One region of the Deefgea piscis genome, then DNA from elsewhere that is predicted to be linked to it. Evidence: predicted binding sites of a transcription regulator. Region 1 holds the regulator's gene; the other holds the start of a gene.
What was found. The regulator FliA, encoded in region 1, starts transcription of late flagellar genes. The targets are predictions, from matches to a motif close to GCTAAAGNTNNNNNNNNNNCNGCCGATAAT.

Region 1 (11,082 bases):
ATTTTACTGGCTGGCCGCACCGGTGCTGCCTTTGCCGCTGAGCTAGGCACGATGAAGGTGAACGAAGAAATCAATGCGCTGGTTACTTTTGGTTTTGATCCCATTCGATTTTTAGTCTTGCCGCGTTTATTGGCCGGCGTGTTGATGGCGCCATTGCTGACCTTATTTGCTGAAGTCATCGGTCTATTTGGCGGTGCATTAGTCATGAAAGGCTTTGGCATACCGTTTGCCACGTATTATTCGCAAATCGCTGGGCAAGTTGACTTAGTCGATTTGCTATCGGGCCTGAGTAAAGCGGCTATTTTTGGCTTTATTGTCGCCGCTGTCGGTTGTTTTCGAGGCCTTTCGACAGGGAATGGCGCGAGTGCCGTCGGCGCAGCAACCACCCAAGCGGTGGTGCAAATTTTGGTGCTATTGGTGGTCGCCGATGGTTTATTTGCCGTGGTGGCTTACCATATGGGCTGGTAAACATGAGCGCCTTAATTGAAGTGCAAGGCTTAAGCTGCGGCTATGGTAACAAAACCATTTTAAAAGACGTCTCTTTCAGTATTGAACGCGGTGAAGTGGTGGCGATTTTAGGCGGCTCAGGTTGTGGTAAATCGACCTTGCTCAAACACCTGATTGGCCTGTATTCGCCACAAGCTGGCAGTATACGGATAGCAGGTAATGAGCTAGTCGGCACTACGGGTGCGGATCGCGAGGCAATACTGCGCCATTTTGGCGCAATGTTTCAAGCCGGCGCTTTATTTGGCTCGATGAGCGTACTCGACAATGTAATGCTGCCTTTGCAAAGCTTTAGCCAACTCGATGCACACGCGATTGAAATTATTGCTCGCCTTAAATTGCGCCTCGTTGGGCTAGAGTCTTTTGCTGACTATGCCCCCGCCGCGCTATCGGGCGGAATGCAAAAACGCGCAGCAATTGCGCGGGCCATGGCACTGGATCCGGAAATATTATTTTTAGACGAGCCCTCTGCCGGTTTAGATCCACTCACCTCGGCCGAACTCGATGCGCTCATTCGCCGCATCGCCGAAACCCAGCACGTTACCTGTGTCTTAGTGAGTCATGAATTGGCCAGCATTCATGCCATCGCCGATCGCGCCATTATGTTAGATCAATCTACACAAGGCATTATCGCCATTGATACCCCAGAGGCGCTGGCCCAATCGAGCGATGAACGAGTCAATCGCTTTTTTAATCGTGGCCAAGTGATCGTGCCATACGACTGCGCCGCGAGCGAGTCCCCCCTGCAAGGCTAAACCATGGAACAACGATCCAATTTTCGCTTAGGCCTATTTATTCTCGTCGCCATTACCCTCGCCGCCGGACTAATGATTGCTCTGGGCAGTGGTAAATGGTTTCGCCAGCAATTCATGCTCGAGACCTACTTTAATGAGTCGGTACAAGGCTTAGATATTGGCTCTAAAGTGCGCTATCGCGGCGTAGTGGTGGGTGAAGTCAGCGCGATTACCTTTACTTATACCCGTTACCAACAAGCACTACCGAGCGCACAGCGTTATCAATACGTCTTAATCGAGTCGCGTTTAAATACCGAAATGATGAGCGGCAAAGGTTTGCCGGCACCAACACAAGCAGCACTCAACGCTGAAATTGCCAAGGGCTTACGCGTTAAAATCGCGCCACAAGGCGTCACTGGCACCAGTTATTTAGAAATTGACTATATGGGTGCCAACGCCGGCCGCCCCTTGCCGATTGCTTGGACGCCCGAACAGCTGTATATCCCGTCCAGCCCCAGCACCGTGAATCAAATTGTCACTGCCACGCAAAATTTAATCGCCAAAATGCAGCACGTCGATATTGAACAAACCATGGCCAGACTCGATCAATTACTGCTCACAGCAGAGCAAAAACTCGCGCCACTGCCTCTATTGAGCATGAGCGAAAAAATGAATACCGTTTTAGATCATGTCGCCCAATTGCCAATGGCCAGCATGGCCAAAGAAACCCAAGCCTTACTGGTTGAAGCACGACAAAGCAATCAAGCTTTACAAGAAATTCTAATGCAACCCGGTTGGCGTAGCGCACCTGCCGATTTAGCCATTGCCGCCGAAAGTGCCAAAAAAATCGCCACCGACCCGCAAATCGCCAGCACCCTACAGCGGATTGACCGGGTTAGCCAACGACTCGATCGCCTCAGTAGCCATCGCGAAGCTGATCTCGACGCCTTGATTGAACAACTGAGCAGCGCTAGTTTGAGCATGAAGCAATTACTCAACAAAGCCGAGCAACAACCCAGCCAGTTGTTATTCTCTAACCCGCCGCCAGTGTATACGCCGCCAAAACCATGAAAACTATCCTGACTCTTTGCTGTATCAGTGCCTTATTATTCGGCTGTAGCAGCACAACGCCGCCACGTAAGGATTTTTTACTCTCAAATGTACCAGTCAGCCAGCACCACGCACGTTTAGCGACGCCGCACTTTAAAGGCAGTTTGCAAGTTCAAGATTTACATGCACTCTCGCCCTACCGCAGCACATCGTTAATTTATCGCGAAAGCGCGCAGCGCTTTGTACTTGATCCCTACAATGGCTTTCTCGCGCCGCCAGCCCAGCAAATTAGCAGCTTGACGCGAGAAGCCTTGGCAGCCAGCGGATTGTTTACCGTCATCTTACCGCTAGGCTCGAGCCTAATGCCAAGTTGGCGCTTAGAAGGTGAATTACAACAACTGTATGTCGATGTAACTATCCCTGCGCAGCCCCGAGTCACCCTGAGCATTCGTTATGCTTTAAGCCAAGTAGAGCACAATACACCGCTTATTTTTGAGTTCACGCAAACCGAAGCCATTGTCGATGCCAGCCCCGAGCAAGCTGTAATTGGCTTTAATCGCGCTTTAAACACTATTTTATTGCAACTAGAATCGTCTCTGCTTACCGTAAACACACCGTAGTGAGCTACACTGAGCAAGACGCCACTTAATTCAATGCCATGTCCGCCCATCGTGCCCTCTCTCTTTATCGTCGCACCCAAAATAGCAGCGAAGATCTTCGTGTAGAAAAGCACGCGCCTTTGGTGCGTAAAATCGCCTATCACATGATGAGTCGGCTGCCGGCCAGTGTGGATGTCGATGATTTAATTCAAGTCGGTTTAATTGGTTTAATGGAAGCTGCGCGCAATTTTGACCCCGATGCGGGTGTGCAATTTGAAACCTTTGCCAGTCAACGCATTCGCGGCGCCATGCTCGATGAATTGCGCAACGCCGATTGGTTACCACGCCAAGCGCGGCGCAATATGCGTGAAATTGAACGCGCCACAGTGCAGCTAGAACAAACCCTTGGCCGCGCTGCACTAGAGTCAGAAATTGCGCAAAAAATGAACCTGCCCCTCACTGAATACCAAGAAATGCTTGGCGATGCGCGCGGCCATCAGTTATTGCATTATGAAGATTTCGAACAAGATGGCGATAATGATCAACTCGATCAATATGCGGCAGATACGCACAACAATCCGGCGCAAGTGCTCACCGATGCGCATTTTCGCGATCAACTCATTGCCGGCATTGGCTTGCTACCCGAGCGAGAAAAGCTGTTGATGGCGCTGTATTACGATGAAGAACTCAATTTAAAAGAAATCGGCGCGGTACTCGGCGTTTCAGAATCACGCGTTTGCCAGCTGCATAGCCAGGCAATTGCCCGCCTGCGCGGCAAACTAAAGGATTGGCTGGTCTAATGGATAAAATCAGCGTATTTGGGGTTATTTTAGGCCTGGTTGCGATCATTCTTGGTCAATGGCTAGAAGGCGGCCATATCAGTTCCTTACTGCAATTTACTGCCTTTTTGATTGTGATGGGCGGCACCATTGGTGCGGTCATGCTACAAACGCAAATGCGCCACTTTATTGCTGGTATCAAAATGCTGCGCTGGATTTTCTTCCCGCCGACGATGGATTTCAAAAAACTATTGGCGACCTTAGTCAATTGGGCGACACAAGCTCGTCGCGGCGGATTGCTGGCATTAGAAGCTTTTTTTAATAGCGAAAAAGACCCCTTTGTACGCCGTGGCTTACAAATGGTCGTCGATGGCGCTGAACCCGAAACCATACGCCGTGCGATGGAGCTCGACATTGATGCTTACGAAGATCAAGCTCGCGCAGCAGCTAAAATTTGGGAAGCCGCAGGCGGTTATTCTCCAACATTTGGTATTTTAGGCGCCGTTTTAGGTCTGATTCATGTAATGGAAAATCTATCTGATCCGTCCAAATTAGGCGCAGGTATTGCCGTGGCCTTTGTCGCAACGATTTATGGCGTTGGCGCAGCCAATATGTTTTTCTTACCCGTGGCCAATAAATTAAAGCATTATATTTTGCTCGAAGTGCGGCGCCGCGAAATGCTCACCGAAGGGCTGGTCACCATCGCCAATGGCGAAAATCCGCGATTACTTGAGAATAAACTCTCTGGTTTCTTGCATCATTGATTGATACTGCTAGTAGGTATATATCGCTAACCATTTATAGAAAATACCTAGCAAGATATACCCACTACACAGCTAAACTAAATCCTGCCACTCAAAACACGCCTTTAATCCATACCTTACTATCACCTATAGTTAAACCCAACTATTGATTTAAGGTATGCCATGCTTTGGCTGATTCGCGTCCTAATACGCAGCATTGCCCTGTTGGATTTGCTGCTATTTACATTACTGATGCTGTTGCTTGCGGCATTACCCCACGCACTGATTCACACCATTTATCCGCGCTTATTTCAATCATGGTGTCGCTGCTTTGTTCGCGCCTTAGGCGTGCAATTGCGCCTACACCAGCACGCACCATTACCCGAGCAGTATATTTTGATTGCCAATCACCCTTCGGCACTCGAAGACGTTGGCATTCCTGCATTATTTAAGGTGCGCAGCTTAGCCAAAATTGAAGTTCGCGATTGGTTTTTCGTTGGCAAAATTGCCATAGCGGCAGGCACTTTATTTGTACGCCGAGAAGACAAAGCCTCACGGCAAGCGGCTTTGGCTGAGCTGATTGCCGCCGTCAACGCTGGTGACAATATCGCGATATTTCCCGAAGGCGGTTGTCACGGCAGGCTATTGGCCGAGCGCTTTCAGTTTGGTGCTTTTTCAGTCGCTTTTGCCACCAATACGCCAATTGTTCCGGTGTTTTTACATCATGAAGCGCAAATCAGTTTTGAATGGCGTGCCAATGAAAGCTTGCTGCAAAAAATATTCGCCATTTTTACTAGCCCCAATCCAGTCGTTCACTACCATGTTTTTCCGGCGCTTTATCCTGCTGACTTTGAGAATAAAGAAATCTTTTGTGAAACATGCTATCAACATTACCTAGCTTGGCAGAAACGTTATTTAATTTAAATGTTTCAATTGTGATGATTGCCAACACAATGCGATTCATTTACAGCACTCAAAGCGCAAGCTTGCCCTTATAATCGCCTCAGCTTCTCGTTCCTTGATATATATATGCCCTTATTTCGCAAGAAAAACGTCGCCAATGTCTCGACCCGTGCCGCTTTACCGCCAGGCATGGCCAATTTGCTGCGCGAGTCTTGGTGGTTAATTTTAGTCGTTTTGCTCGCCTACTTAGTCCTCGTGCTCTCTAGCTATCATCAGGCCGATCCAGGCTGGTCGCATAGCGCCACTGAGGCTCAAATTTATAATCGCGGTGGCAGTTTTGGTGCTTGGTTATCAGATGTACTGCTGTATACCTTTGGTTTTTCGGCTTGGTGGTGGACGGTATTTTGCTTAGCCGCCATTTTATGGGGTTATCGCCGAATTGATCGTGTCGCCGAATCATCGCGTCCTGTGGTTTTTTTAGCGTGTAGCGGTTTTTTCCTGATGCTGATCGCCAGTAGTGCTTTTGAAGCTTTGCGATTGCATTCCCTGAGCGCACCACTACCTTATGTTCCCGGCGGCATGTTAGGTTTAACCGTGGCCAGTTGGATGTCGCTTAGCCTTGGCTTTAGCGGTGCCACCTTATTTTTAATTACCCTGTTTGGTTTTGGTATTTCATTATTTACTGGCCTGTCTTGGTTCAATGTGATGGAAAACATCGGTACTGTCGTTGAGAACAGTTTTTTCAACGTGCTCAATGCCATTCAAGCGGCGAAAGATCGGCGCATCGGCCGCGAAACCAAAAAAGTTCGCAATGAACAAGTGGTCGCCGCCAAACAAAAACAAGCGGGCAAAGAACCGCTGATTATCGAGCCTGCTCAATTGGACATCCCCGTTGCGCGTCAAGTCGAAAAGCGCATTGTTCGAGAAAAGAAAGAGCTCGAAAAACAACAAGTCGAAGTGGCCAAGCAAGCTGCGCAGCCCTTATTATTTGCTGAAGACGATCTGCCGCCAGCACCCGTAAAACGCGCCAATATCAGCAATAAAACCGATGAATCACTGCCGGCGTTGGGCTTACTCGCTCCGGCATTGCAGTCGCAAGAAACCATTAGCAAAGAAACGCTGGAATTTACCTCTCGGCTAATTGAGCGCAAATTGGCCGATTTTAATGTCGAGGTTAAAATTGTCGCCGCTTATCCCGGCCCAGTGATTACCCGGTATGAGATTGAACCTGCCGTTGGCGTAAAAGGCTCACAAATCGTTAACTTAATGAAAGATTTGGCGCGGGCTCTGGGCTTAGTATCGATTCGTGTGGTGGAAACCATCCCCGGAAAAACCTATATGGGGTTGGAACTCCCTAATCCGACGCGGCAAATGATTCGTCTTTCTGAGATTTTATCTAGCGAGCCCTATCACGACATGGGCAGCAAACTAACGATCGCGCTCGGTAAAGACATTACCGGCAAACCGATTGTCACCGATCTAGGTAAAGCGCCACATATGTTGGTTGCCGGAACGACAGGCTCAGGCAAATCGGTTGGCGTGAATGCGATGATTTTGTCCTTAGTCTATAAAGCCACGCCAGACGAAGTGCGCTTTATTATGATCGACCCCAAAATGCTGGAGCTATCGATCTACGAAGGCATTCCGCATTTACTGGCACCGGTGGTAACTGATATGAAGCTCGCGGCCAACGCGCTCAATTGGTGTGTCGCTGAAATGGAGAAACGCTACCGCCTACTCAGTGCCATGGGCGTGCGAAATCTAGCTGGCTACAACCAAAAGATCAAAGATGCCGAAAAAGCCGGCAAACACCTCACCAATCCGTTTAGTCTCACGCCCGATGATCCTGAGCGGCTGGAACATTTGCCGTTTATTGTCGTCGTCGTTGATGAATTTGCCGATTTAATGATGGTCGCCGGTAAAAAAATCGAAGAGCTCATCGCCCGCCTCGCGCAAAAAGCCCGCGCCGCAGGGATACATTTGATTTTGGCAACACAGCGCCCTTCAGTCGACGTGATTACCGGTTTAATCAAGGCCAATATTCCAACTCGATTGGCGTTTCAAGTTTCAAGTAAAATCGATAGTCGAACCATTTTGGATCAAATGGGCGCCGAAGCCTTGCTCGGCCAAGGTGATATGTTATTTTTACCACCCGGTTCAGGCTATCCACTCCGAATTCACGGCGCATTTGTCGCCGATGATGAAGTCCACCATGTGGTTGATTACCTAAAATCTTTAGGTGAACCCAATTATATTGATGGCATTTTAAACGGCGGCTTTGATGCTGAAGCCGCCGCAGGCAGTAGCGGGAATGCAGATGCTGGCGAAGGCGACGCACTGTATGATGAGGCGGTAGCTTTTGTACTTAAAAGCCGCCGTGCATCGATTTCATCGGTACAGCGACAACTGCGTATTGGCTATAACCGCGCAGCTCGCTTGATTGAGCAAATGGAAAGTGCCGGATTAGTCAGTTCTATGGAAACAAATGGCAACCGGACTGTACTTGCGCCACCAATCAGTGAATAATGTCGCCTGAGCATTTTCGCGATGCATTATGTTGTAAATCAGTCACTTCAGCGACTAAAGTCTGGAGTTTTTTCATTAATGGACTTGAATCGAATCTTCACTTTGTGATATAAACGTGGACTTTTCCAGTTCCGAACGTCAGGACAGAATCATGGCACGAGTATGTGTAGTCACGGGCAAAGGCCCAATGACAGGGAATAACGTTTCCCACGCCAATAACAGAACTAAACGCCGCTTCCTACCTAACCTGCAATCCCGCCGGTTTTGGGTTGAGAGCGAAAACTGCTTTATCCGCTTGCGCGTTTCGACCGCAGCTCTGCGCACCATCGATAAGAACGGCATCGATGTGGTTTTGGCAGATCTGCGCGCGCGCGGCGAACTGTAAGCTAAGGACTATAAATCATGCGTGATAAAATCAAGCTAGAATCTTCTGCTGGTACTGGTCATTTCTACACCACGACCAAGAACAAACGTACCATGCCAGAAAAAATGGAAATCAAGAAGTTCGATCCTGTTGTTCGTAAACATGTGATCTACAAAGAAACTAAACTGAAGTAATTCAGGGCAGTGACGCCATACTCGAGAACCCCGCTACCTCAGCGGGGTTTTTGTTTTTTCGCGCCTCAATAAAATAGCGAAAAACTCACGACTAACTCGCCTACGCAGCGCAAAAATAGAAGGTATATACCCGAAAGCTAAGACCTAATTAGGCCCTAGCTCAATACCTATTATTGAATAAAAGACGCCGATTCTTCCTGCCATGTGGTGCGCAAAGCTTTAATCAGCATGTCGATCATCGGATCTTTTTCTCGATCGCTCGAGTAGATAAACTGCAATAAAGCCCTGGTCGCCACCTCACCATTACGCCACAACACAATCGAGCCATCCGCAGCATAGCGATGTGCAGTGCGCTCAGCCAAAATCGCAATGCCAACACCCGACTTAATCAATTCGAGCAGCGTTGCCTCTTCATCAAATTCACCGACTAATTTAGGGGCAATATTTTGACTGCGCCACAGCTCTTGCGAAATATCGGCCAAGCTAGTGAATTGCGATAGACCCAACCACAAAGCCGAACCCAAGGTTTTCCAATCCGCATCTTGCAAATACGCCATGGTCGGCGGCAATGCCACGCAAAAACCAATCTCGCTCAATGGCACAGTGTTGACATTTTGGTACGGATTTCGACCTAAATAAAACCCAGCATCGAGCATTTTTTTGCGAACTTCATTTAAGACGCCAACCGAAATCCCATGCGTGGTCTGTACAGTCAATAAAGGATAACTTTCTCGCAATTGCGCTAACCAAGGGCCGAGTTTTAAACGCCCTGGCACCCCTATCGTACCAATTCTGACTTTACCTTTGGGTTCATTTTGCAACGCTTTAGCTCGATAGAGCAGGCTGCGGGCTTGCGCCAAGATCTGCTGTGCATCGGGCAGGATTAATTTCCCGGCCTCAGTCAGTTGCACTCCGCCGGGGTAGCGCTCAAACAAGGCAACGCCAAACTCTTCCTCCAGCGCCTTAATCTGCGCCGTCACTGCCGGCTGGGATAAATGCAGCAATTCAGCGGCTTGCGTGAGGTGCCCCTGCTGCGCCACGGTAACAAATGTGCGAAGTTGATAGATTTCCATTCACCGATTATCACCTACTCCTTGCCTTTTTGTGAACTAATTACACCGGCTATGTAGTTTTAAAATCAGCAATTACACAAACTCCAGTAAGGTATGCGCAATGCAACATAAGTCGAACTGATTTAGAGCATCAAAAAATGCAATTAGCTTAAATTAGCCACTCTCACATAAATTAGCGGCACAACACCCATCTGGGTTTGACGATTGATTTATCCGAGGAGGCAACGCATGCAAGATCATACGATTGAACGCATTCAGCAGAACCCCAAATTTCAAGAGTTGGTACGGAAAAAATCCGGACTCTCTTGGTTACTCTCTTTTGTAATGCTGGTGATTTATTACGGCTTTATTTTGGTGATTGCATTCTCACCCGCAACCCTAGGGCAATCACTATCTGGTGGCGTCACCACGATTGGCATCCCAATTGGCATCATGATTATTTTGTCAGTGTTTGTGATTACCGGCATTTATGTACGTCGAGCCAATACAGAATTCGACCAATTGACCCGTGAAGTCGTTGAGGACGCGAAAAAATGATCAAATCTACTTTGCAACGCTTGTCTCTCGCCAGCTTGATGCTCGCCAGCAGCCTCCCGACTTGGGCTGCTGGCAGTATTGACGGCGCAGTCGAAAAACGTCACGACCTCAATATCCCTGCGATTGTGATGTTCTTGATTTTCGTTGCCTTTACGCTGGGTATTACCTACTGGGCAGCTCGTCGCACCAAATCAGCGAAAGACTTTTACGCTGCGGGCGGCGGGATTAGCGGTTTTCAAAATGGCTTGGCGATTGCAGGTGACTATATGTCAGCTGCATCGTTCCTCGGTATTTCCGCAATGGTGTTTGGTGTTGGTTACGATGGCTTGATTTACTCGATCGGCTTTTTGGTCGGCTGGCCTTTGATTACCTTCCTGATTGCCGAGCGTTTACGTAACTTGGGTAAATACACTTTTGCTGACGTGGCTTCGTATCGCTTATCGCAAATACCAGTGCGTATTTTTGCCGCAACCGGCACTTTAGTTGTGGTGGCACTGTATTTGATCGCGCAAATGGTTGGCGCAGGTAAATTGATTCAAGTGCTATTTGGCATGGATTACACCTACGCCGTCATCTTGGTCGGTATTTTGATGATTATGTATGTCACCTTTGGCGGCATGTTAGCCACCACTTGGGTGCAAATCATTAAAGCCATCTTGTTGCTGTCAGGCGCATCATTTATGGCCTTTATGGTGATGAAACACGTTGGCTTTAGCTTTGAAACGCTATTCCAACAAGCTGTTGCCGTAAAACACGCTGGCGCTGAAGCCTTGGCTCTCAAAGCCAATGTGGCTGCAGAAGCAGCGGCGGCGGCCGTTTCTAGCAATGCCCCGAACGCCTCTGCGGCTGTTGCTAGTGCTGCTGCGGCTTCAAAAGCTGCGGTTGCTGCTGCTAAAGCCAATATCATGGCGCCAGGTGGCTTGGTATCGAATCCTATCGATGCGATTTCACTTGGTATGGCTTTGATGTTTGGTACTGCCGGTTTGCCACACATCTTGATGCGTTTCTTTACAGTATCGAACGCCAAAGAAGCCCGTAAATCAGTGTTTTATGCGACAGGCTTTATCGGTTACTTC
Region 2 (11,082 bases), 160 kb from region 1:
GCATTGCGTACTAAATGCACTAATGGATCATTAAGATCTTCAAGCATCGTTTTGTCGAGCTCAGTCTCTTCGCCTGAGATAACGAGTTCAACATCTTTCCCCATTTGACGCGCTAAGTCACGGGCAAGTCGTGGATACTTTTGGAATAAACGACCGATTGGCTGCATCCGTGTTTTCATTACGGCATTTTGTAAATCACCAACGAGTAAGTCGAGCTGACCAATGGCTTCATCAAGCGCTTTGAGCGTAATGCTATCCATTTTTCCAGACATAATGTCTGCACGCAGAGTAGTTAGCCTATTTTTTGTGAGGCCTATTTCACCCGATAAATTTAAAACTTGATCCAAGCGAACGGTATCGATTCGGATGGTAGTTTCTTGTGTGGCAAGTTGTTGTGAATTGGCCTGAGGTCGAGCATTGCTTGTCGCCGCCGCAGGTTTTAAGCTTTGCATTGGCTCTAATATTGCAGCGCTTGGGGCCAAGACTTCGTTATGTTCTACGCTGTTGACTTCAATATCGCTTGATAATGGCTCACTAGTCACTTGAGTTGCTACCTCTTTTTCATCCAGTAAGACATCGTACAAATTTTTCCAGTCATGCTCTGGTTTGCTTTCCGTGGAGACTAAAACTGAAGGTGTTACTGCTGGACTTTCTAACACAGTTGAAGCATTGCTACTTTTGCCTTCGAGCACATCGTCTAAAGCTTTCAGTAGCGCAGGATCTGCAGGTGCAGGTTGACGGCCTTGGGACATCTCGCCAAACATTTCACGAACTACACCCGTTGCGGCTAAAATTTCGTCCATAATTTCTGGATTTAGCGTGAGTTCGGCATTACGGAGTTTATCAAAAAGATTTTCTGTTCTGTGGCAAAGACTCACCATGGAGTCGACATTTAAAAAGCCAGCCCCGCCTTTAATTGTATGGAAACCGCGAAAAATATCATTGAGTAACGCTTTATCATCTGGGCGTTTTTCTAGCTCAACTAACTTATTATCGACTTCAGATAGCAACTCTGAAGACTCAGTTAAGAAGTCCTGTAATAGGTCTTCCATTCCGCCGAAAACACTCATGATATACCCCTTATGCGCGGTAATAAGACTTAGAAACCGAGACTTTCCAAGAGGTCATCAACCTGTTCTTGGTTAGTAACAATATCGGTTCTTCCTTCTGTTGTGATAACAGGGCCATTTAATAGGCTATTTTCATCTGCTTTATTTGTTCCTTGCGGACTAAACATCAGCAGAAAATCAAGTAAATGACTTTCCATATCTTTTGCCATAGTCAAAACACGTTTAATTACTTGGCCAGTTAAATCTTGGAAGTCTTGTGCCATCATGATTTCAAGCATCTGTGTGCTAACTTCGTCTGATTGTTGTGCTGTCTTTGACAAGTGTGTTCTAGTGTTTTCAACCAATGATTTAAATTCATCAATGCTCAGTTCTTTATTGAAAAATCGATCCCATTGTTGAGACAGTTTTTTTGAACTTTCGGTGATGTCATCTTGTAGTGGCTTGGCAATGTCTAGCGCATTGAGAGTACGTTCTGCTGCTTGTTCAGTCATTGTCGCGACATAAGACAGTCGGTCTCTAGCATCAGGAATTGATGCTGCAGCGGATTCTAACGACTTATCTAAGCCAAGTTCACGCAAGGTGTCATGGAGTTTGCGTGTAATTTGACCAATGTGTGAAAACATTGATTTGGCAGGCTCCGCCATCAATGACTGTGGGTCTTCTTGGCTGCTGGCGGAGTCTACCGAGGCGACTGGCGAGGAAACTTCTACTTGGCTTGATACCAAAATACTATCAAAAAGCGCCTCAAGGTCTGGGGAGTCCCCATTATTTAGTGCATTATCGCTCACAGTGCCTCCTACTGATTGTTATCATGTATTGTGAAAAATTATTTTGCCATGTTGACAAAAATTTTCTTCAGCTTTTCATCCAGTGTGGCTGCTGTAAAAGGTTTCACAACATAACCGCTTGCTCCAGCAGTGGCTGCCTCGATAATATTTTCTTTTTTGGCTTCTGCTGTCACCATCAATACTGGTAGATGTTTGAGTTGGGCATCGGCTCGAATCGCTCTTAATAATTCAATGCCGGTCATATTGGGCATGTTCCAATCGGTTACGACGAACTCAAATTGGCCATTTTTTAATTTATGTAATGCCACTTGCCCATCTTCTGCTTCATCCACATTGGTAAATCCAAGCTCCTTTAGAAGATTTCGGACGATGCGACGCATGGTAGAAAAATCATCTACCACGAGAAAACGCATGTTCTGATCTGCCATAACTTAACTCCAGCTGCGTTATCGCAATTGATATACGCATATAATTATTTTGTTACGAAGACGTTGACTTAGCCTTGGCTACTCAACATCGGGGAAAGAGTATCGGCTAAAATGAGCGCATCAAATTTAGCAACATAAGCATCGACACCTACGCTTGCACCCATTGCACGATTTGCATTAGATGAAAGAGAAGAGTGCATTACCACTGGAATACCTTTAAAACGATGATCTGATTTTATATATTTAGTCAGAACATACCCATCCATTTCAGGCATTTCAGCATCTACTAATATTAATTTTAATTTGTCTCGCAAGTTTTCGCTATCATGAGTTGCTCGATTAGCTAAATTCTGTAGTTTATCCCACGCTTCTTTACCATTATTGGCTTGATGATACTTAATACCAATTTTATCAAGCACACCAATAATTTCTTTTCGCGCAACCATTGAGTCATCAACAAAAAACATAAATGTATCTGGATTGATTTGTGTTGGCGGTAGCTCAGGAATTAATGGTTCGCCAATCACGGTAGCTAAAATTTGTTCAACATCGAGAATGGAAACCAGCTTGCCATCAGGTAATTCGGTAATTGCTGTTATCAACGCTTGGTTTCCGGCTAGCATTGTTTCTGGAGCACGTACTTTATCCCAGTCAACTCGAATAATACGATCAACATCATGAACCAAAAATGCTTGAGTATGCTTTGAAAACTCAGTCACAATCATCGTGCTTGAAGTATCACCTACAGGTTCTTCATGCGTTGCAATAAATCGAGCCAATGAAATGACTGGGATAATGTTGCCGCGCAAAGAAAGAACACCTTCGACACCATGCGGCATATTTGGCGTTTTTGTGATTTTGGGTGTTTGCGAAACTTCACGAACCTTAAATACGTTAATTCCGAAAATTTCTCGTGTACCTAAGGAAAAAAGCAAAATTTCCATTTTGTTCGATCCCGCAAGCTTTGTGCGAGCATCGACGGTATCAAGTAAGTTAGTTTGTTGTGGTTTGCTCATAAGTCACCTCAGCCTGGTGTTTTTGCGATTATTCGCGACGCAAAAAATTTGTGATACTTTCTGATAGTTTATGGGGCTCAAATTTCGCGACATAACCATCAACCCCAACAGATTGCCCTAGCTTTTGATTAGAAAGACCTGATAGCGATGAGTGCATCAAAACTGGGATGCCTGCAAAACGAGGATCACTTTTAATTTGCTTGGTGAGCATGTAGCCGTCCATTTCTGGCATTTCAACGTCGGTTAATACCAAGTGCAATAAATCTTTAACCATTTTTCCTTGCACTTCTGCAGACTTGGCTAGCTTAAGTAAATCTTCCCATGCACGTTTACCATTTATTGCGTGCATATGATGTACATTCATTGCATCTAAGGTTTGTTCGATTTGGCTACGAGCAACCAAGGAGTCATCAGCAAAAAACACAGTTTTATGACTGACGCTTGAATCACAAACCACTGCTGCAGTATCAATGATGTTGCTTTTTTGGGTAGTCTCAGCAAGCACTTTTTCAACATCGAGCATCATTACTAGCTTTCCGCTCTCTAATTCCGTTACCGCTGTGACTAGTCCCCCCATCTGCATGGTGAGCATATCAGGAGGAACTCGCATGACAGACCAATCTAAGCGTAAGATTGTATCGACAGCTTCCACTAAAAAGCCTTGTGTATGTCCATTGTATTCTGAGACAACCATAATCTCAGGTTTGCTTTCTGTCGCGATACCTGCGTATTTTGCTAAGTCAATAACAGGAACCAATACTCCACGTAAGCTAACCATGCCTTCTACTGAAGATGGCATATCAGGTGCCTGAGTAATTTCTGGCGTCCTCATTACTTCTCTAACTTTAAATACATTAATGCCAAAAGTTTCTCTTCGGCCTGATCTTTGATCTAGGCCCAAAGTGAAAAGTAATATTTCTAATTTATTGGTCCCTGCCAATTTCGTACGGGCGTCGATATTTTTTAGAAGGTCTGACACGACTTTACTCCCAGAGGCTGCGGGTGATTGAATATAGCATTATCGGCCTAGAGCTCTAAATATAAAGCCTTAAAACCAATTTATTTTAAAAAATCTTATTTTTCAAGCTGCTTACGCAAATTGTTTTTTTTGCGGTCAAATTAGTAATCTAAAATCTTTATAATGCATAACTATGCTGACGACAAGAGTGTTACTTAATGAGTTTAAACCAAGAAGTCATTGATCCTAAAAATTTAGAGCAGGCTTTTGCTTTATTTACAGCAGCATCAGAACAGCTATCAATCGCGTATGCGGAATTACAAGATCAGGTTACCACTCTTACTGAGCAGCTAGAGGTAGCAAACGGTAATTTACGACGCGAGTTTGAAGAGAAGTCAGCATTGTCGCGACGTCTTAGTTTGCTGTTAGATCGATTACCAGCTGGGGTTTTAGAATTAGATCAATGTGGTTATGTATTGACACAAAATGCAGCAGCAAAAAAGTTATTAGGGCGTACTGATCACCGATTTAATTGGTTAAAGGTCTTGGCTGAGCAAATGCAAGCGACTGATGAGCCTGGCGTTTTGGAGTACCAAAGTGGAGATAGCGCACGTCACCTTCTTTTGGAGGAGGTTGATGTACCCGAAGAAGGGGTTCGACTGGTTTTATTGCATGATGTGACTACTGCTACAGAAATGCGTCGTGCATTAAGTCGACATCAGCGTTTGGTTGAAATGGGAGAGATGGCAGCTGGCTTAGCGCATCAACTGCGCACACCACTGGCAACAGCACTTCTTTATAGTGGGCACTTAGTTCGGGCGGAGCTAAGTAGTGAAGATCGCGTTCGATTTGCCCAAAAATCATTAGAGCGCCTCCGGCATTTAGAGGTCTTGATTCAAAATATGCTGCGTTTTGTACGTGGGCAGCAGCAATTTACTGAGCGTTTAGAGGTGGGTGGGGTATTACTTGATGCAATTCAGCACGTGCAGCCTCAATTTGACGCTAAAAATGTGGCGCTGTTGTTGATCGGCTCGAACAGGCCAGTTTGGGCAAAAGTAAATGCCAGAGAGTTTTCTGGTGCTATCGCTAATTTACTTGAAAATGCACTCCAAGCGTCAGCATCAGGGCAGGAAGTGCTCTGTAGTCTATCTGTGGATACATCTACTCTAGAAATTGAAATTAAAGATTATGGTTGCGGTATGTCTGAAGCGACTTGCGTTAGACTGTTTGAACCCTTTTTTACCACACGCAAAGATGGTACTGGTCTAGGTCTAGCAATTGTGAGAAATTTAGTATCTTCCTATGGCGGCGGGATTAGTGTTGAATCTAAGTTAGATTTTGGTAGTTCTTTTAAGATTCGCTTGCCACTAACGACAGCTACAACTAAGGTGTGAAAGTGGTTGAGAATTTATATTGGCACTTGTATCTGCCTGATAAATTCTCGGCTTTACTGTGAATATATTTACTACAAGTTATAAGGTTAATTACGTATGACACCTACCGTGCAGATTGAGGGTAACGTTGGCCGCGTCATTTTATCGGGGCAGTTTGATTTCAGTGCGCATAGAGAATTTCGGCAGGTTTGCGAGTCTTTGATTGCAAATGCAGAAATAAAAGAGGTGCTCGTTGATTTTCAAAATGTCAATTATTTAGATAGTTCTGCACTTGGCATGCTGTTACTTTTAAAAGAGAAAATATCGGCTGCCAGCAAAAGTCTAGCTCTGGTCAATTGCCGTGATACTGTTAAGCAGGTTCTTGAAATTGCATGCTTTGGTAAAATTTTCACCATTAGGTAATTTGCATGAAAATCTTGGTTGTAGATGATACTGAAGCAATTTTACTGCTCATTTCGCGCTTTGTAGAAGCCTTGGGTCATAAGGCGATATTGGCTAGAAATGGGGTGGATGCGATTGAGCAGTGTCGTTTGGAGCAGCCAGATTTAGTATTAATGGATGTCATGATGCCGATCATGACTGGCCCTGAAGCTGCGATCATTATTAAAGCAGAATCGGGAGAGCGCTGGGTTCCTATTGTTTTTGTTACAGGGATCGGCGAGGAAAATGCGCTTGCTGATGCAATTGAGCGAGGTGCGGACGACTATATTAATAAGCCAGTTAATTTTCGAGTTTTAGAAGCCAAGTTAAAAGCTTTTGGACGGACTTTAGAGCTCAATAGAAAGGTCAGAGAGCAGTCCGAGCGGCTTGCTGACTACTATGAGAATGCTGAGGAAGAAAAACGCGTTGTGCGGCATTTGATGGAGCAGTTAGTCAATTCGGAACGACTATCAGATCCTCAATTGCAGTATTTGCTATCACCAGCTGAGAGTTTGTCAGGAGACTTGATCGCGTCTGCTCGTACCCCAGGGCAAGCCTTGCATGTCATGCTTGCTGATGGCATTGGTCATGGCTTAACTGCCGCATTGAATGTACTGCCACTCACGCAGCCCTTTTATAGCATGACTGAAAAAGGTTATGCGATCAGCGATATTTTATTAGAAATGAACGATAAAGTTCGACAGGTTTTACCTGTTGGGCGTTTTGTTTGCGTTACTTTGATCTCTATTGATGAAACCACCGGATGTATCGAGATCTGGAATGGCGGCATGCCTATGGTTTATCTAGTCAATGAACAAGGTGATGTGGTTTCTGAGTGCCGTTCTAAAAACTTACCGTTGGGCATTATTCCTTCCCATTCTATGGATTTTTCTCCGGAAAGATTTTACTCGAATGGTACTGGCTATGTTGTCGCGTGTTCGGATGGTTTGATTGAAGCTAGAAATCAACAAGGCGAAGAGTTTGGCACTGAGCGTTTACTACGGTTATTGAAAGAAAAATCGAATTTAAAACCGATTGAATATTTCCAAGAAACCTTCCTCAATTTCTTGCAGCAAGAAAAGCATCATGATGATGTTTCTTTAGTTTTAGCCAGCTTTGGCGCCAATCCAAATCGTGATTTAAAAGTTAATCATCATTCGTCAGAAGATATTAGCCAGTTATTAACGGCTGATTTTGCAACAGGAAATCAAAGCACTTGGCGTTACAATTTGGTATTAACTGCTGAAGAGTTACGCTATGTAAATACGATTCCTTTTATGATGACGTTTGTTAAAGAAATAAAGTCCTTGGCCAGCTCGCAATCAGATGTTTTTTTAATATTGACCGAACTGTTTGTTAATGCCGTTGATCATGGTCTACTTGGCATGGATTCTAAAATGAAAATGAATCCCGATGGTATGGAAAATTATTTAACAGAGCGGGTGCGTCGTTTAGCAGAGCTTAAAGAAGGTCGCATAGAAATTGATTTGATGGGGGTATTACTCAGAGGACATGAAATTTTACGCATTCGAGTGAAGGATAGTGGCGAAGGGTTCGATTGGTCTCGTTCTTTACAAAGCGGCGAGGTCATTGATGCTGTGCCTGAGTTTACTTTTGGCCGTGGAATTTCATTGGTTAAAGCACTTGCATTACGCGTTAATTATGTTGGTATTGGGAATGAAGTCGAGGTTTATTACGCTCCTCAAGAGATTTAACGTTATTTAAATTACACGTTAATTTCAAAATTCTGTCTTTTACATTTTGTTGTGTCTATAAATAATCAGATTGGTCTTGGTTTTTTTTCTTGATTCATTTGAGTTATGGATACGCATGTCACATCGTCAATTATTTTGGCCACTTCTTTTTGCCTGTGGATTTCCTCTCTGCCTGCTTTATTTTGAGCTAGATGTTCAGTGGTTTGCACTACTGATGGCCTTCATTTTTCCTTCAAGTTTGTACGCCTTATCACTGTTTTTAAGTCGAAAACTTGGGTTAAAGCCAAGTGCTGAAGTGCGTCACGATGCCCCTCAATGTGTTGATCAACAGCAAATTCATTTGGCAAGTCATGAACAACTGATTTTGGCCGAAGAAGAAATACAGCAGGTCATTGCAATCTATAGCGATGCAATACCTAATTTATTGGTCGGCTTTACTTCAATGGTTGAAAAGTCTCGATTACAGCGTGATATGGTTGCCCGGCTATTGCAGGCTGAGGCCGATAATAGTGGACTTAATTTTCAGAAATTCGTCTTAGAAACCTCCGAAATTCTCTCGCGATTTGTTGATAGCGTGGTGCATAACTCGAGTGCTGCAATGAGTTTGGTCGACCAGATGGAGCAAATTGGTACAGAAGTTAGCAGTGTTTTATCCGTGCTTGGTGAGATCGAAGGGATCGCAAAGCAAACCAATCTTCTGGCATTGAATGCCGCAATAGAGGCCGCTCGAGCAGGAGAATCTGGCCGAGGGTTTGCGGTGGTTGCAGATGAAGTACGAACCCTTTCGATGCGCACAAATCAATTTAGCTCGCAAATTAGAGACAATGTACAGCATATTCATGCATCTGTTTCTGGGGCCGAAAGCGCAATATTTAAGCTGGCCTCTCAAGATATGAATTTCTCATTAGAGTCCAAGCTTCAAGTCGAGCATACCTTGATCGAAATTCAAAATTTGAATCAAACCGTTGAAGACACCGTACAACGCCTTGGCCTTGTTGCACAACAAGTTGAGCAACAAATTGACCAAGCAGTCTGTTCTCTACAATTTCAAGACTTAACGCAACAGCTGCTGCTTCATGTGCAAAGCCGTGTGCATGAAGTACAGGACATTTTGCAAAAACTTTCTGCAATTGACAGTGATTTGTCTATATTAAATTCAGAATCTGATGGGAAAACTGAAATTATATCGGCAATTTACACTCAGGCTATGCAACTGAGTGCTGCGCTGCAACGTAACCCTGTCGCCCAACAAAATATGAATAGTGGTTCAGTGGATTTATTTTAATCGCTCTGCATTCTTTAAAAGTTAAGGGAAAACAAGATGGCTAAAAAAGTTTTGACTGTGGATGATTCAACGTCGATACGGCAAATGGTCGCCTTTACTTTAAAAAGTGCCGGCTATGAGGTGGTTGAAGCCGCTGATGGGAATGCTGGGGTTGCTCAAGCGAAAAATCAGCAGGTCGACCTCATTTTGACTGACCAAAATATGCCGGGTATGGATGGATTAACTTTAATCCGTACTGTTCGTGCATTACCTCAATATAAAACGACCCCCATTCTGATGTTAACCACTGAATCTAGCGATGCCATGAAGCAAAGTGGGCGTGCAGTTGGAGCGACGGGCTGGTTGGTCAAGCCGTTTGATCCACAAAAATTACTTGAAGTGGTCCGTAAAGTCATTGGTTAGTTCATTAGTATTCAGGAGTAAGCAATGACCATAGATATGAGCCAGTTTATAGCGGTTTTTTTTGATGAGGCTGCCGAGCATTTGGCGAGCCTTGAAGCATTATTGCTAAAGCTTGATGTAGAAAATCCAGATCCCGAAGCCTTAAATGCCATTTTTCGTGCGGCGCACTCCATTAAAGGTGGTGCCGCGACATTTGGCTTTAACGACTTAACCGAAGTCACTCATATCCTTGAAAATCTGTTAGACCGGATTCGCAAACAAGAAACTCAGCTACGCCCTGAAATGGTTGATGCCTTTCTGCGTGCCGGTGACGTATTGCAAGATATGCTCGCAGCCCATCGAGGACAGGGCGACGCCGATGAAATTGCCATTCAGCAGATAACGCAAGAATTAGCCAGTTTTTCCAATGAAGACCAGCAATCGATTGCCTTAGATGGCATGACTATTGAAATAGCCGCTGGTGAAATTTTTGACATCAATAATTTAATTACTGGCCTAGCTCGGTATGGCGAAGTTTCTAATGTTGAACATGGTGATAATGAGCGTCCTTGGCGTTTGAAGGTGGCAACAGAACAAGCCGCTGACAATATACTGGACTCCATTGCTTTTTTAATTTCACCGGAACGTATTTGCATACAAAACGGGAAAAATCAAATAACGAAAGAAATTGTAAAAGTTGCTGATGTAAAAAATAGCCAAGATGGTGCCTACGGTTTTTTTGAAGACACTGTCGTAAGTGAGCCTGCCGCAAATGAAGGCTATGGATTCTTTACTTCAGAAACAACGCCAGAACCCACGATTCTCTTGGAGGACGGAGAAGGATTTGGCTTTTTCACTGCCGTTGCGGCCATTGTGCCTGAGCCTACCCAAGTAGAAGCGCCGGTCATTACTGAGCCAGCAAATCGCCGTAGCAGTGATCGAACTGTAATTGATAAAGCGGCTGAAAAATCAATAGTCAGTGATAAATCAGATTCCTCAATACGCGTCAGTGTTGAAAAAGTAGATCAACTTTTAAATTTGGTCGGCGAATTGGTGATTACTCAATCCATGCTGGCACAAAATGCACTATTGCTAGATCCCGTTGTTCATGAAAAATTACTTTCCGGTGTCGCTCAACTCGAACGTAATACGCGGGAATTACAAGAATCCGTCATGTCGATTCGGATGATGCCGATTTCATTTGTATTTAATCGTTATCCACGTTTAGTTCGAGATTTAGCCAGTAAGCTCAATAAACAAGTTGAACTACGTATGATTGGCGAAAATACGGAATTAGATAAAGGTTTTATTGAGAAACTATCTGATCCAATGACGCATTTAGTTCGAAATAGTTTAGATCACGGTTTAGAAACCCCAGAAGTTCGTTTGGCTAAAGGGAAACCTGCGCAAGGTAATTTGACGCTGAAAGCATTTCATCAGGGCGGCAATATTGTTATTGAAGTCAGTGATGATGGCGCAGGCCTGAATCGAGAACGAATTCTATCTAAAGCCAGAGAGCGTGGATTTAATGTTAATGACAATATGCCTGATTCCGAAGTATGGATGCTCATTTTTGAAGCTGGATTTTCTACCGCAGAACAAGTCACTGATGTTTCTGGGCGTGGCG

Region 2: a site for FliA is predicted at 4,320-4,349, ahead of K4H25_RS14220 (chemotaxis protein). Genes of this name have one in related genera too.

Annotation. Positions count from the first base shown of each region.
Region 1 is NZ_CP081149.1:3,202,973-3,214,054, forward strand. It holds gene K4H25_RS14905 (ABC transporter permease) at 1-468, shown strand, start outside; gene K4H25_RS14910 (ABC transporter ATP-binding protein) at 471-1,259, shown strand; gene K4H25_RS14915 (MlaD family protein) at 1,263-2,309, shown strand; gene K4H25_RS14920 (ABC-type transport auxiliary lipoprotein family protein) at 2,306-2,908, shown strand; gene K4H25_RS14925 (RNA polymerase sigma factor FliA) at 2,947-3,687, shown strand; gene K4H25_RS14930 (flagellar motor protein) at 3,687-4,430, shown strand; gene K4H25_RS14935 (lysophospholipid acyltransferase family protein) at 4,593-5,333, shown strand; gene K4H25_RS14940 (DNA translocase FtsK) at 5,439-7,838, shown strand; gene rpmB (50S ribosomal protein L28) at 7,990-8,223, shown strand; gene rpmG (50S ribosomal protein L33) at 8,241-8,396, shown strand; gene K4H25_RS14955 (LysR family transcriptional regulator) at 8,567-9,469, opposite strand; gene K4H25_RS14960 (DUF485 domain-containing protein) at 9,698-10,006, shown strand; gene K4H25_RS14965 (cation acetate symporter) at 10,003-11,082, shown strand, end outside.
Region 2 is NZ_CP081149.1:3,044,645-3,055,726, reverse strand. It holds gene K4H25_RS14240 (chemotaxis protein CheA) at 1-1,070, opposite strand, end outside; gene cheZ (protein phosphatase CheZ) at 1,100-1,858, opposite strand; gene cheY (chemotaxis response regulator CheY) at 1,897-2,286, opposite strand; gene K4H25_RS14225 (chemotaxis protein) at 2,355-3,302, opposite strand; gene K4H25_RS14220 (chemotaxis protein) at 3,331-4,281, opposite strand; gene K4H25_RS14215 (sensor histidine kinase) at 4,479-5,654, shown strand; gene K4H25_RS14210 (STAS domain-containing protein) at 5,751-6,056, shown strand; gene K4H25_RS14205 (ATP-binding SpoIIE family protein phosphatase) at 6,062-7,789, shown strand; gene K4H25_RS14200 (methyl-accepting chemotaxis protein) at 7,905-9,074, shown strand; gene K4H25_RS14195 (response regulator) at 9,111-9,476, shown strand; gene K4H25_RS14190 (chemotaxis protein CheW) at 9,501-11,082, shown strand, end outside.